DNA from 3 places in the Methylomonas sp. EFPC1 genome. Region 3 is predicted to be linked to each of the others. Evidence: riboswitches for the same ligand, from Rfam matches in the RefSeq annotation. Region 3 holds a riboswitch; each other region holds the start of a gene.
The links. Region 3 has a riboswitch for cyclic di-GMP ahead of JWZ98_RS18625 (hypothetical protein). Riboswitches for the same ligand answer to the same signal wherever they lie in the genome.

Region 1 (3,602 bases), 240 kb from region 3:
CTCATTTCCGGCGTCATCTCCGTCATCGCCGGATGGGCCATGTGCGGCTCGACAGCCGGCAAGGGTACGTTGTAGGCAATCAGCACCGTATACACGCAGGAGGTAATGATCACCATATTCCAGGCATAAGCCTGCGGCAGCATGATCGCAGTTACAATCAAAGGCAGCAGAAACACCCAAATGATCGGGTTTGATGCCCCACCGGTCAAATAAAGTAAATAGGCCAACGCCAGTACATCCATGCATATTTGCGAAAAAATCTCGTGCTCGGTAACTTCTTCCGGGGTTCTCAGCCGCAGCCAGGTGTACAGATTGAGTATGGAAATCGCAAAAATCGCCAGCCACAGCTGGTTTTGCGGCAAATTAATACCTAGACCGTTCACCGCAATAAACACCGCCACCGTAACGGCAAACAGCATCAAATTTCTAAGAATGTATAACCAACGCAGGTTTTCGCGAATGGATATTTCGGCTTTGGGCAGAATGTGTGAAAGCATAGAAACAACACTAAATTGAAGAAAGCATCGCCGCTAGATATTACCGGCGCTTGCTTACCAAGGTGGAAAGCCGATCAAACCTGGATGGCGGCCACCTAAGTATTCAATCGATTTTTGATAGCAAGCTTCACTCCAACCGCTAAGCGCAAGAGCAAATACGGAATTAAGCTAGCCGCTTACAAGATCGAAAGATAATCTACGAGCTAATCCTTTCGGAGCAAGCGTCACGATCTGACGAATCATGTCCCAAAAAATAGTGCGGCATATCACGCACCAGCCAAACGCCAGCCGCCGTTTTTATCCACCCACCTCATGCTCAGCCAGTACCAAAACGTCATAGGCAGCATCATCGCAAACCATTCCCAATCGTCGATCAAAAATAATTTGGCAACCCAACCGTTGCCATCGAAATAGAGCGGCCAAGGCACACAGTAAAGAGTAAAAACAATACTACTCCAGATCAACAGTAACGCGCCTTTGCGGGTTTCTATACTCGACAGGGCCAGGAACACCCACAGCGGGGTTTTATCGGTTTTTTGCATACATCTCTCCACAGAAAAATCTCGTGCCAACCCAATTAGCGGCGCAACAACCTAACAATAAACGACTAGAAAATAAAGAAATTCCTGATCAAATCCACCAAAACAAACTTCACCACCAAGCGGGGATTATCTCCCAACAATTGAACTGTGTTATTTAAAATAAGCGCATGCGCTATTTCGCTGAATTTCGCCGGCAGCTCATTCATGCCATCCCAGGCAAAATAAGCAGCAATACAATGATATTTATATATTTTATTAAGTTGGCCCACTATTCGCTGTAACTAGTGTACTTGCTTCGTGGTTTGCTTTCCGAAAAAGCGGTTAGTAGGTCTCTACCCCTGCCATGTCTGCCGCCGGCGGAATGAGCAAATCTCTGAAAGCAAGCTTTGCCACACCCGTCGTGAGGCGGGGCCGGAAAATCACGGTTCTTAAAAAACGATTTAAAGAAGGCCGGATTGCCCCCATGCGCGCCATGGGCGAGGGCAAAGTTTGGCTCGCTGCTGTTGGTCAAGTTTTGTCAGTTTCGCTGTTACCTTTAATTCCAATAACAAAAGAGGACGATCATGATCTTTCATAAAACGGCTATAGCAGCTATTTTGACAACTGGCCTAGCGGCTGTTTCCAGCCAAGCGTTCGCGCACTCTTACTACAACCTGACCGGAGCGGGCTCAGTAACCTCCGGTAACTCCGCTATCGGCTTCGGCATCGCCAACAGCATCAACGGTACAGACGGTGTATCTGCAAACTCCAACGGCACCAATAGAGTCGCCAACGGTACCAACGTTTATACAGTCGGCGACTTAAACGCGAACACCTTAATTCCGGGCACAGGTACCGCGGCTGAGACAGCCACAGAAGTAGCAGGCAACCTGCCCTATATGTGGTATTCAGGTCAGCATACAACCGCTGCCGGCTTCACCAAACGCGAGTTGCATACCGGCTCCAGCGCTACAGACAACGATGGCGCACTGACAGCAAACCTTATTAGCTCAAACCCTAGCTTCGGCACTAACACTATCGGTAGCTTGTGGAAAGCTTACTCGGACAAAAACGGCGGCACTAACGCCGCCACCTGGGGCACCATCATGGCCGACCTACCGGCTGATGGCGACCATCCTTACTTGGCGGTAGCAGGCAATTCAGCTTCAACCGGCTTGGGACTGGACTACGGCTTGATTCATATTAGCTGCGGCGCAAACACAGCAAGCGCTAACTGCGCCAGCGCGGGCAATATCAAAACCACCATTACCGTGAAAAACGACGCCGATTACAGCCAATTTAACGGCTTATTGGACGTGGCCCTGTATCGCAATGTGGACAGCAGTTCCACATCTGACCGTAACGCGGCTGCCACAATCGGCGAAACGGGCCTGCAAGGCTCAAGCTTGGGCGAAGCTATCTGGACAGCCAGCATGAGCAGCACTTCCGACACCTTGTTCTACTCGTTTGTGTTCGATCAAGCAGAGTGGAATGCCACAGGCACACCAGGACTACACACCAATGGCTTTTATACCTTGGTGGTCGGCGCGCACGGTGGCAGCGCGCTCGATGGCGTAACCTACGACGTACTGGTTACCACTTCGGCAGTGCCTGTTCCAGGCGCAGTCTGGCTGTTCGGCAGCGCCATGGCCGGCTTGATCGGTTTCGGCCGCCGCAAACAAGCACTAGCGGCTTAATTACCCAGCGGGATTGCCGCCAAATAGCGGCAATCCCATCACCAAGCGCTGTTTAACGACAGGCTTACACTCATATATTTGATTCGATAGATATCCAAAATGACTGCAAACTTAACCTTTAAAAAACTAGCACTAGCCGGCGCCATGGGCACGTTAATGTCGATCAGCGGCATGGCTAGCGCTCACGTAACCTACAATCTGGCCTCCGGCGATACCTTGCCACCGGACGGTTCCGCTATAGGCCCATGGTCGGCCGGCGATCCAGGCTACATTGGCAATTTGCCCGCCACCTGGGTCGCGATGATCCATAACGACGGAGGCATAGCTACCTCGCAAACCGCCAGCGGCCACGGCATAGGCATGGGCGCCAAAGCTTATAAAGACGGCGCGACAAACTGGGGGCATACCGCCGATTACGGTTTGTTTGAATTGCATGCCGATGCGGAAGTGACCATCACCGTATCGTCGGACGGCTCCAATCTGCGCCCGGCTTTTGGCTTGTGGAGCGGCTGGGATACCGCGGGTAGCAGCAGTCGCCATCAGAGCTACCTGGACAACGGTGCGCTGAATCCCATGGCTGCCAGCCCACTTGGCACAACGCTGGCTTTGGTTGACGCAAACGCCTGGGCCTTCGCAGCCACTCAAGGCACCACCGCCACAGCGACGCTGACCCGTTTCCTGACTGCCGGTACTTACACGCTGATTTTGGGTGGTTACGACGGCACGGTAGGCGGCGCCAATCTGGCCTATACCGCTACCATCTCCGCCGCGGCATCACCGGTACCCTTACCGGGTGCGGTTTGGCTGTTCGGTAGCGCGATGGCCGGCTTAGTCGGTTTCGGCAAACGCAAATCACCGGATAGCATCTAATTCGATTCGACTTACCT
Region 2 (3,602 bases), 1.4 Mb from region 3:
CGCCGGTTGCCCACATAATGCCTGGATCGCCGGCTTGGCCGACCGAGTTAAATTTGTGAATTTGGCCGGTTAGCTCAGCCGGTGTATCGACGCCGACCGTTTCACCCGAATAAGCCACATTGGTTCTGAAAATTGAAAAGGCCGGAAAGTTTGCGGCGGACGAACGCGCGTCGACAGTCACGGATTGGGCTGATGAGCTCAAATAGAAGTTGGTAAATGCACCTTGCATGCCCCAACCATCATTGGACAGAGACGGATTGCCCGCGAAGCCCAAATTGCTGGAATTAAAACTAGGGTTTGAGATGCTGGTGCCCAGCTCGAGAGTGTTATCGGCGCCTGACCAAGCCGCCGTCGCAGGTTGAGCAACGGCAAGGGTTAGCGCGGCGGACGATAGGGTGATTTTAAAAATAGTTTGTAAATCGATGTTCATTTTTGAGTGTCTCCAATATCTACCACATCGTTGTTTACGATTGTGGTAGATTTAAGTTGCTGTTTAATTTGGATTTGTCTGAGTATTTCGGGCCTGGCAGCCAAAAGATAGACATCTCCAAAGGGTTTAGACATGCATTGCGAGGGGTGAGTCGACAGCTGATGTCGGCTGACCTTTTCGCTCTTGTTTGCCGGGGTTACGCGGTGCGGCGTTTGCCTAATACACTGAATCCCATTAATGCAGAACCGAACAACCAAACGGCCCCTGGCACCGGCACTGCGCTAACACCCTCGCCGGTGATGGTCAAAGGCAGGCTGGCTCCGGTGACGTAGTCGGTGGCGGTCAGGGTAATTTGATAATCGAAATGATCCTGACCGGTGGCGCCCGTTATCGGGTTGACGCCGGTCGCACCGGTGATGGTGTCGCCCTTGTTGAAGCCCAGCACAGCTTCTTCGATGGTTAGAGAGTAATCGCCAAAAGCAATAATGTAATTGCCCACGTCCAATGCAGTAGCCAGGTAGGAGTCTCGGCTCAACAAGCTGCCATCGGCCCATCCGCCGGTATTGCCGGGTATGGTGTAAGCTGGGCTGTCGTCGCCGCTGACGATTTCGGTAGTCAGTGAGACTGTGTCCTGAAAAATGCGGAATTGGCTATCTGCCAGTGTCAGTTCGCCGTCGCCGTTTATATCGACATACGCGCCGGGATGCGCGCCCCAGCCCGCTGCGTAGCCTTCATTCGCCAGGACATCGATTATCACATTGGCAGCTGATGACAAGGAGAACGAGTAGAAATCGATTGTGGTGCCGGCGCCGTGAACCGGGTCGACGGTTTTATAGATGGTGCCGTTTACGGTCTCGGCTTGTACATTGCCGAGGCCTAAAAGTGAAATAGCAAGTGTTGCAGCGACCTTTTTCAAGGCAGGCGCATGTTTCGTGTTAACAGACATATTTCAATTCCTTTCATAGTAAGACGAAGATTTTTACCGGTAGGTTTTACCGGCGACATTCAATGTTTCGCAATTCCCTTTGCGAGTCGTTGCCTAACGCACCTGCGCCGGATGCCGCGATGTCAGCCTCTTACTTTCCGGTCCTTTGCGTACGGTAAGTGCTGGGCCGATGGCTTCCCGCGCAATTTGAACAGCCTTAAAACCGCTATGTATTTCAATATTCCTGAATTGATCACGCTACGCTATGGTTGCGAGAGAGACCGTCCAAAGAGTTTTAAATACCGGGCTTGCTTGCGTAGTGAGTTAAACAACGGGTTTAGCTAATCAGGTGATACAACAAACTATTCCTGACCAGTGAGCGAGCGCTATGGGTAGTTGTCGGTGTATGAATCTCGACCGGCTAGACCCTTCTCTTACCCGCTCATAAGAGGCAGCTCGACTATCTGAATCAGATCCGCAGCTTTCCGGCCCCGCCTTGCGACGAGTGTGGCGACTTGGTGGCTGCGCCCAGGTGGGTGCAGCACTATTTATAAAGCAAAACATGCGCCAAAATATATTTGAGCAAGGGTTGCTAGTGTTTTTCTATGGTTATGTTCATATAAAACAATGCGATAGGCTGTTTTGTTTGATAGGGTGGAGTAGTAATAAGTGTGGCGGTTTTCTGGGGTTTTAGATGGCTATAACGCTATGCAGAGTGTGTTATTTCGCGTATTGTGGGTTATATCCCTTATTTTTTTTAAGAGATTTTGGGCGGCGGCTTTGAGTTTGCGCCGTAAGGGTAAAAGTCATCAGTTCGGGTAGTGATATGCCAAGCTGACGATGCTTTAAAATCAGGGTGCTGGAACGAAGGTTTGGAACGAACTCCGAAATAATAATCCAACATTCTCATGCGTATCATGACTTCGTCGGCAATCGACGACCGGCCTCGCCAGAGCTTTAGTCATCTGTCAATTGTCGATGAAAATCACTCAGCCCCAGAAAAAGGTTGATTCCTCTAATCGCCTTTGCCATCAGGTGGAGAAGGCTTTTTTGCATTTAAGGCGATGGCATGGCATAGCTACTGGTTAAGCTAAAAACATCGCTTGGTTCTTGGTAGCCTTGTAGTTACGCGGTATTGCGCTTTGGGCGGCTGTGTTATGACGACACTATCCAATATTTCCAACACAAAATTTTCAAACTTAAATTAAGATGCCCGACACTTTCACCGAGGATACATATGAATAAAACCGATGCCATTTTGAACAAGGGTCAGAAGCTCTATGAAGACGATGCCTACATTTTGTTGTGGACGAAATTTTTTGGCCTGAGCCTGCTGGCGCTGACCTCTTACTATGTCTACGATAAACAAAAGCAGCGTCTGATCAAGCTCATGAGTAGAGAAAAAACCTATCTGATGAGCATCAGTTACTACCTCACCCACGATTATGGTTTTACCCCGACAATGGTGTTGGAAGGTATCAGTTTATTTAAGGATATTTCGGCGGCAATTGCCGACAGAGGCGGCGAGACCTGGAAGACCTTCTTTGCGGAAACCGCCAAAGATAAAGCCAGGACGTATGCGGTCCGGGGCATCCGTAAGGATAAAAAAGCCAAGGCTTGAGTTTCCACACCTTATGCATTTTGTGCTAGGAGGCCGTCAATAAGTCGCGGACAAAACCCTAATCAGTTTTTAACTGCTCGAGCGGCAATCTCTTTATAGGAATAGTCAGTGCAGGAATCATCCACTAAAAAACGCACGCCAATTTTTGGCAACAAACCTTTGGCTCGACCTACCAAAAGACCGGCGCGCGCATGTTGATTACCCAAAACGGCGAGTTGGTCGGTTTGCTGGGTCCGGCGCATCGCAAACAACGGTTACTGCAAAGTCTGGGCGACAACACGGCACTGATAGTCGAACGGGTGTTCCGCCCGTTCGGTTTGGACATCGGCGCGCAACCTCCGGAAGAGATTGCCTTGTCCATCGTGGCCGGCATTCAGGCCCAGTTCAACGGCCGTAGCGGCTGGCAACAGGGGATAGAGCCGGTTGCGCTCAAACATGCATGCAGCCATGGATAATGTGCATGCCGTCATACTGGCGGCCGGTGCCTCCAGCCGGATGGGCAGCCCCAAGCAATTACTGATTTGGCAGGAGCGTCCATTACTGGCGCATGCGCTTGCCAATGCGCAAGTCGTGTTGGCGGAGCGGACGGTGGTGGTATTGGGCGCAAATGCTGAGGCGATAAAAGC
Region 3 (3,602 bases):
CCCAAACAGAAACTGCCGACATCGACCAGTTGCGCGCCTTGCAACATGCCGGCGTTTTCCGGCGACATCAGTAAATCGCCGCTCAACTGCCAGTTTCCGGCGTTGCTAAAGCTCAGGCTCAGGTTGTTTAAGTCGTACACCGCCATCGTGAAATAAATGTTATTGGCTAGGTACCAACCGGTGCGGCCCAAAGTTTGCCGGTTGGCATCGTAAAGCAGCGAAAAATCGCCGTTGACCAAGCCGGCTCCAGTCGGCGGCCAGTTCGGCGCATAAAAACCCTGCACGCCGGTCATGCCCACTTGTGCCCCGGCCACGCCGGCCAGCGTGATGGTATCGATGGCAAAATCGGCTGATGTGGCTTTGACGTAACGCTGGCTGGCTTGCGGACTGGGATCGCTACCGATAGCCGTCAACTCGAACACCTGATTGAGTCCGGAAATCTCGGTGGTATTGAGTTGGCTAAGCAAATGGTCGCCGGTATTGGCCGGATTATCAGCATTGGACGTTGCCGTACTCCAAAACGTCGACAAGTAATAGCCCCCGGCATAAGGTGCCAGCGCATTCCGGTCCAGGTTCATCGTAAACGTACCGCCGGATGGCGCATTCAATGTCGCGGCGTCGGCGCTTGCCGAGGCCATTCCCATACCGATGGCTAGCATCGCCCGCACCACCAAAGTGGGATAGCCACAGTTTTTGTTGATCTTCATAAAATCCCTATCAGCGGATGGTCAGAATAAGCCCTCTCCCTGCCTGAATACACAAGCGGCCGTAGTCGACGGCATGCGGGCACGAAGAGGGATTTATTGCCGAAAGTCCGGGCCCGAAGCGAATCTTGGCGACCGCCCCAAGCCCACTTTGTGAGTTAAGCTGCGACCAAGGCTTTTCTGCGACTTGCACCCAGCAAGCCCAGCAGCCCGCTGCCGAACATCCAGACCGCCGCCGGTACCGGTACCGCCGATGGCGCCGTGCTAGGCGCCAGGCTAAAAGTACCGACCACGGCATTGGTATTGGCGCCAACCAAACCGGCCCACAAACCGGTCCATTGCAAGTCGCCGCTCAGTAGTAATTCGCCATTGCTGCTTAGCGACTCGGAGACGTTGGTCAGCTTCAAGAAATTTTGGTAGCCAAAACCGGTATCGTAGGTTTTGATATTCCAGGTGCTTCCGGTTTTTACCAGGCTAAAGTCGTAGGGCGTCAAAATGCCGCTGCCGCCTTGGCTGGTCAATAACCAGGCGCCGCTCAGACCGATTTGACCGACCGAGGTATTGCCGGCGTCCATCGTCGTGGCTTGTTCGGTACGGCCATAGGGACCGGCAGCCGGATAGCTGTTGGTCGTGGTGTTGGCGTTAACCGCAAACGACATCGCGGTGCTGGCAGTTGCCGATAGCGTCGTTCCGCCGGTGGTTGCACCGGTGATGCCCAGTAAATTATCGCTGGCGCCCCAATGTTTCGCGACAATCCAGCCATTCGGATAGCCACTGCCGACATTGACCGATGCCGCCGCAAAAGCGGCATTGTTGATGGTAATGGTGGCATCGCCGCTGACTTGCGCGGCGCTGGCTGTAGCAGGCGCCAAAACGGCGGTCAATGCGCTTAAGGCGAGCAGGCCGGCGCTTACCCATTGAGTGCGGTTGTAGTGCAAGATTGTCATTTTTTATTCCTTAATAAATTACGGTTAAAGTTAATCTGCAAATCGCCAACCCGAATTTCGGGTCTTAAACTGGCAGGTAACCCGGCTGTCTTAATCTCCAAGACCCGTGGCTTTCCGGCTCCGTCTCGCGGCGGATGTGGCATGTTTGTCGCGGTCCTTACGACATCACTCTAAATCCCTGAGTGAGGTGCTCCTGAAAAACTCCTGTGGCAAATAGTTAACGACGGCATCAGTACTTGATTGAAAAACTTAGAAACCCGGCGCGGCCGGCTGCCCGCGCTACCCGGCCCTCGAAATAGCCGTAGGGCTGAAAATAATCCTCATCACTGAGATTTTTGACCGTGGCCGCCCATTGGAAACGCCCGGTTTCGTAAGCCAACGCCGCGTCGAAGCTGTGGTAGCCGGCGGTTTTAAAGCGATTGTTATTGGATAAATAAGCGCCGGCGCGGGCGTACACGCCGAAACCCAAGCTAAAACCTTGCAACTCATTCTGCTGAAAACGGTAATGCGCCCAGAGCCGCCCGGCATCTTCCGGGACTTGAGCCAAGCGATTGCCGGCAGCCACCCCGGCTTTGTCGTCCATGAAGCGGGCGTCGGTATGCGCATAGTTTGCCAGCACACTGAAGCCCTCGACCGGTTGCCAGAGCAAATCCATTTCGATACCGCGCGAGCGTTGCTGCCCTGCGGCGACCGAACGCCGCAGGAAATCGCTGCTGTCGGTGACCGCGACCTGGCTGCGCTCGATTTGGTACAACGCCAGTTGGCCGCTGAATTGATTCGCAAAATTGAATTTCAGACCGGTTTCCAGATGATTCGACAATTCCGGGGCCGGCGTATCGACGAAATTGACAAACGGTTGGCCGCGCATGCCCTCGCTATAAGAAATAAACCAGGAAACCTCGTCGTTTAGGTCGATCACGCCGCCTAGGCGCGGCAACCATTTCAGCGTATCCGTGGTGACATTTACCCCAGTTTGCGCGTTATTAAAATCGATACCCACCTTGCCCAGCCTAAGACCGGACAGCCAATGCAAACGCCGGTACAGCGTGCTTTGCCACTGTAGGTAAGCGCCGTAAGTGAGGTTTTCGATGAACTGATTGTCCCGGCCCGGACCGGGTACGGCATAAGGGGAGTCAAATAGCGGTGCGCGCAGATCGACCGTACCGACGCCGAATCCTAAGGCGCCGAAATCGCCCTCGATAAAGCCGGCATCTTGCAAACGGCTGTAATCAGCGCCCAACAACAGATTGTTTTCGCTGGGACCCAGCTTAAATTTGCCCTGCAAATTGCCCAATACGCTGCGTTCATGCTGTTGTTGAAACAATTCGGCGTTCACTAATGCCCAGTGCGATGCCGGCAGCAAGGGCCGATCCGCGACCAGGCCATCGCTACCGAACAGGGTCTGAATTTTCTCGTCGAATTCAGCCTGCGCATAGCGCGCCTTCAGGTTTAAGCGCCAGCTCCCGGTGAGCTGCCGGTCCAGCGTAGCCCATACCGCATCGGCATCCGAATGGCTATCGGGCAGATTGGCCGGCCCCGGGAACAGATCGGGCCGGGTAACAAAATCGCCGGCGATGCTGCCGGTGGCGGGCAAGCCCTGGTACTCCGGTTGCTGCCAACGCGACAGTTTGGCTTGGATCGTCAAACGGGTTTGGTCGTTATCGGTCAGCGTCAGGGCCGGGTTAAGGTTAAAACGCTGCGTTTCGATTATGTCGATGTTATGTCTGGCGTTGGTATATTCGCCCGTCATGCGCAACAAAATATTGGCGTTTAGGGGTTGATTGACATCGAAATACGGCTGATAAAAGCTGTGGCTGCCGATTCTAAAACCCGCTTCGCCGAAGGCTTTGGCCTGCGGCAATTTAGCAAGCAGATTCACCACCCCGCCCACCGGGGAGCCCGAGCCGCCGCTGTAGAGCAAGGCGTTGGAACCCTTCAGCACTTCGATTCT

Region 1: linked by a shared signal. The riboswitch ahead of JWZ98_RS23265 (hypothetical protein) and the one ahead of JWZ98_RS18625 (hypothetical protein) in region 3 are both predicted to bind cyclic di-GMP.
Region 2: linked by a shared signal. The riboswitch ahead of JWZ98_RS12455 (hypothetical protein) and the one ahead of JWZ98_RS18625 (hypothetical protein) in region 3 are both predicted to bind cyclic di-GMP.

What each region holds. Positions count from the first base shown of each region.
Region 1 is NZ_CP070494.1:3,829,104-3,832,705, forward strand. It holds gene JWZ98_RS17490 (ATP-binding protein) at 1-497, opposite strand, end outside; gene JWZ98_RS17495 (hypothetical protein) at 764-1,039, opposite strand; cyclic di-GMP riboswitch class I at 1,418-1,502, shown strand; gene JWZ98_RS23265 (hypothetical protein) at 1,603-2,715, shown strand; gene JWZ98_RS17505 (hypothetical protein) at 2,815-3,585, shown strand.
Region 2 is NZ_CP070494.1:2,669,258-2,672,859, reverse strand. It holds gene JWZ98_RS12460 (hypothetical protein) at 1-430, opposite strand, end outside; gene JWZ98_RS12455 (hypothetical protein) at 627-1,376, opposite strand; cyclic di-GMP riboswitch class I at 1,803-1,877, opposite strand; partial or broken gene JWZ98_RS23210 (IS5/IS1182 family transposase) at 2,376-2,480, shown strand; gene JWZ98_RS12450 (hypothetical protein) at 2,593-2,976, shown strand; partial or broken gene JWZ98_RS12445 (XdhC family protein) at 3,144-3,431, shown strand; gene JWZ98_RS12440 (nucleotidyltransferase family protein) at 3,424-3,602, shown strand, end outside.
Region 3 is NZ_CP070494.1:4,070,443-4,074,044, forward strand. It holds gene JWZ98_RS18620 (hypothetical protein) at 1-707, opposite strand, end outside; gene JWZ98_RS18625 (hypothetical protein) at 863-1,651, opposite strand; cyclic di-GMP riboswitch class I at 1,724-1,802, opposite strand; gene JWZ98_RS18630 (TonB-dependent receptor) at 1,881-3,602, opposite strand, start outside.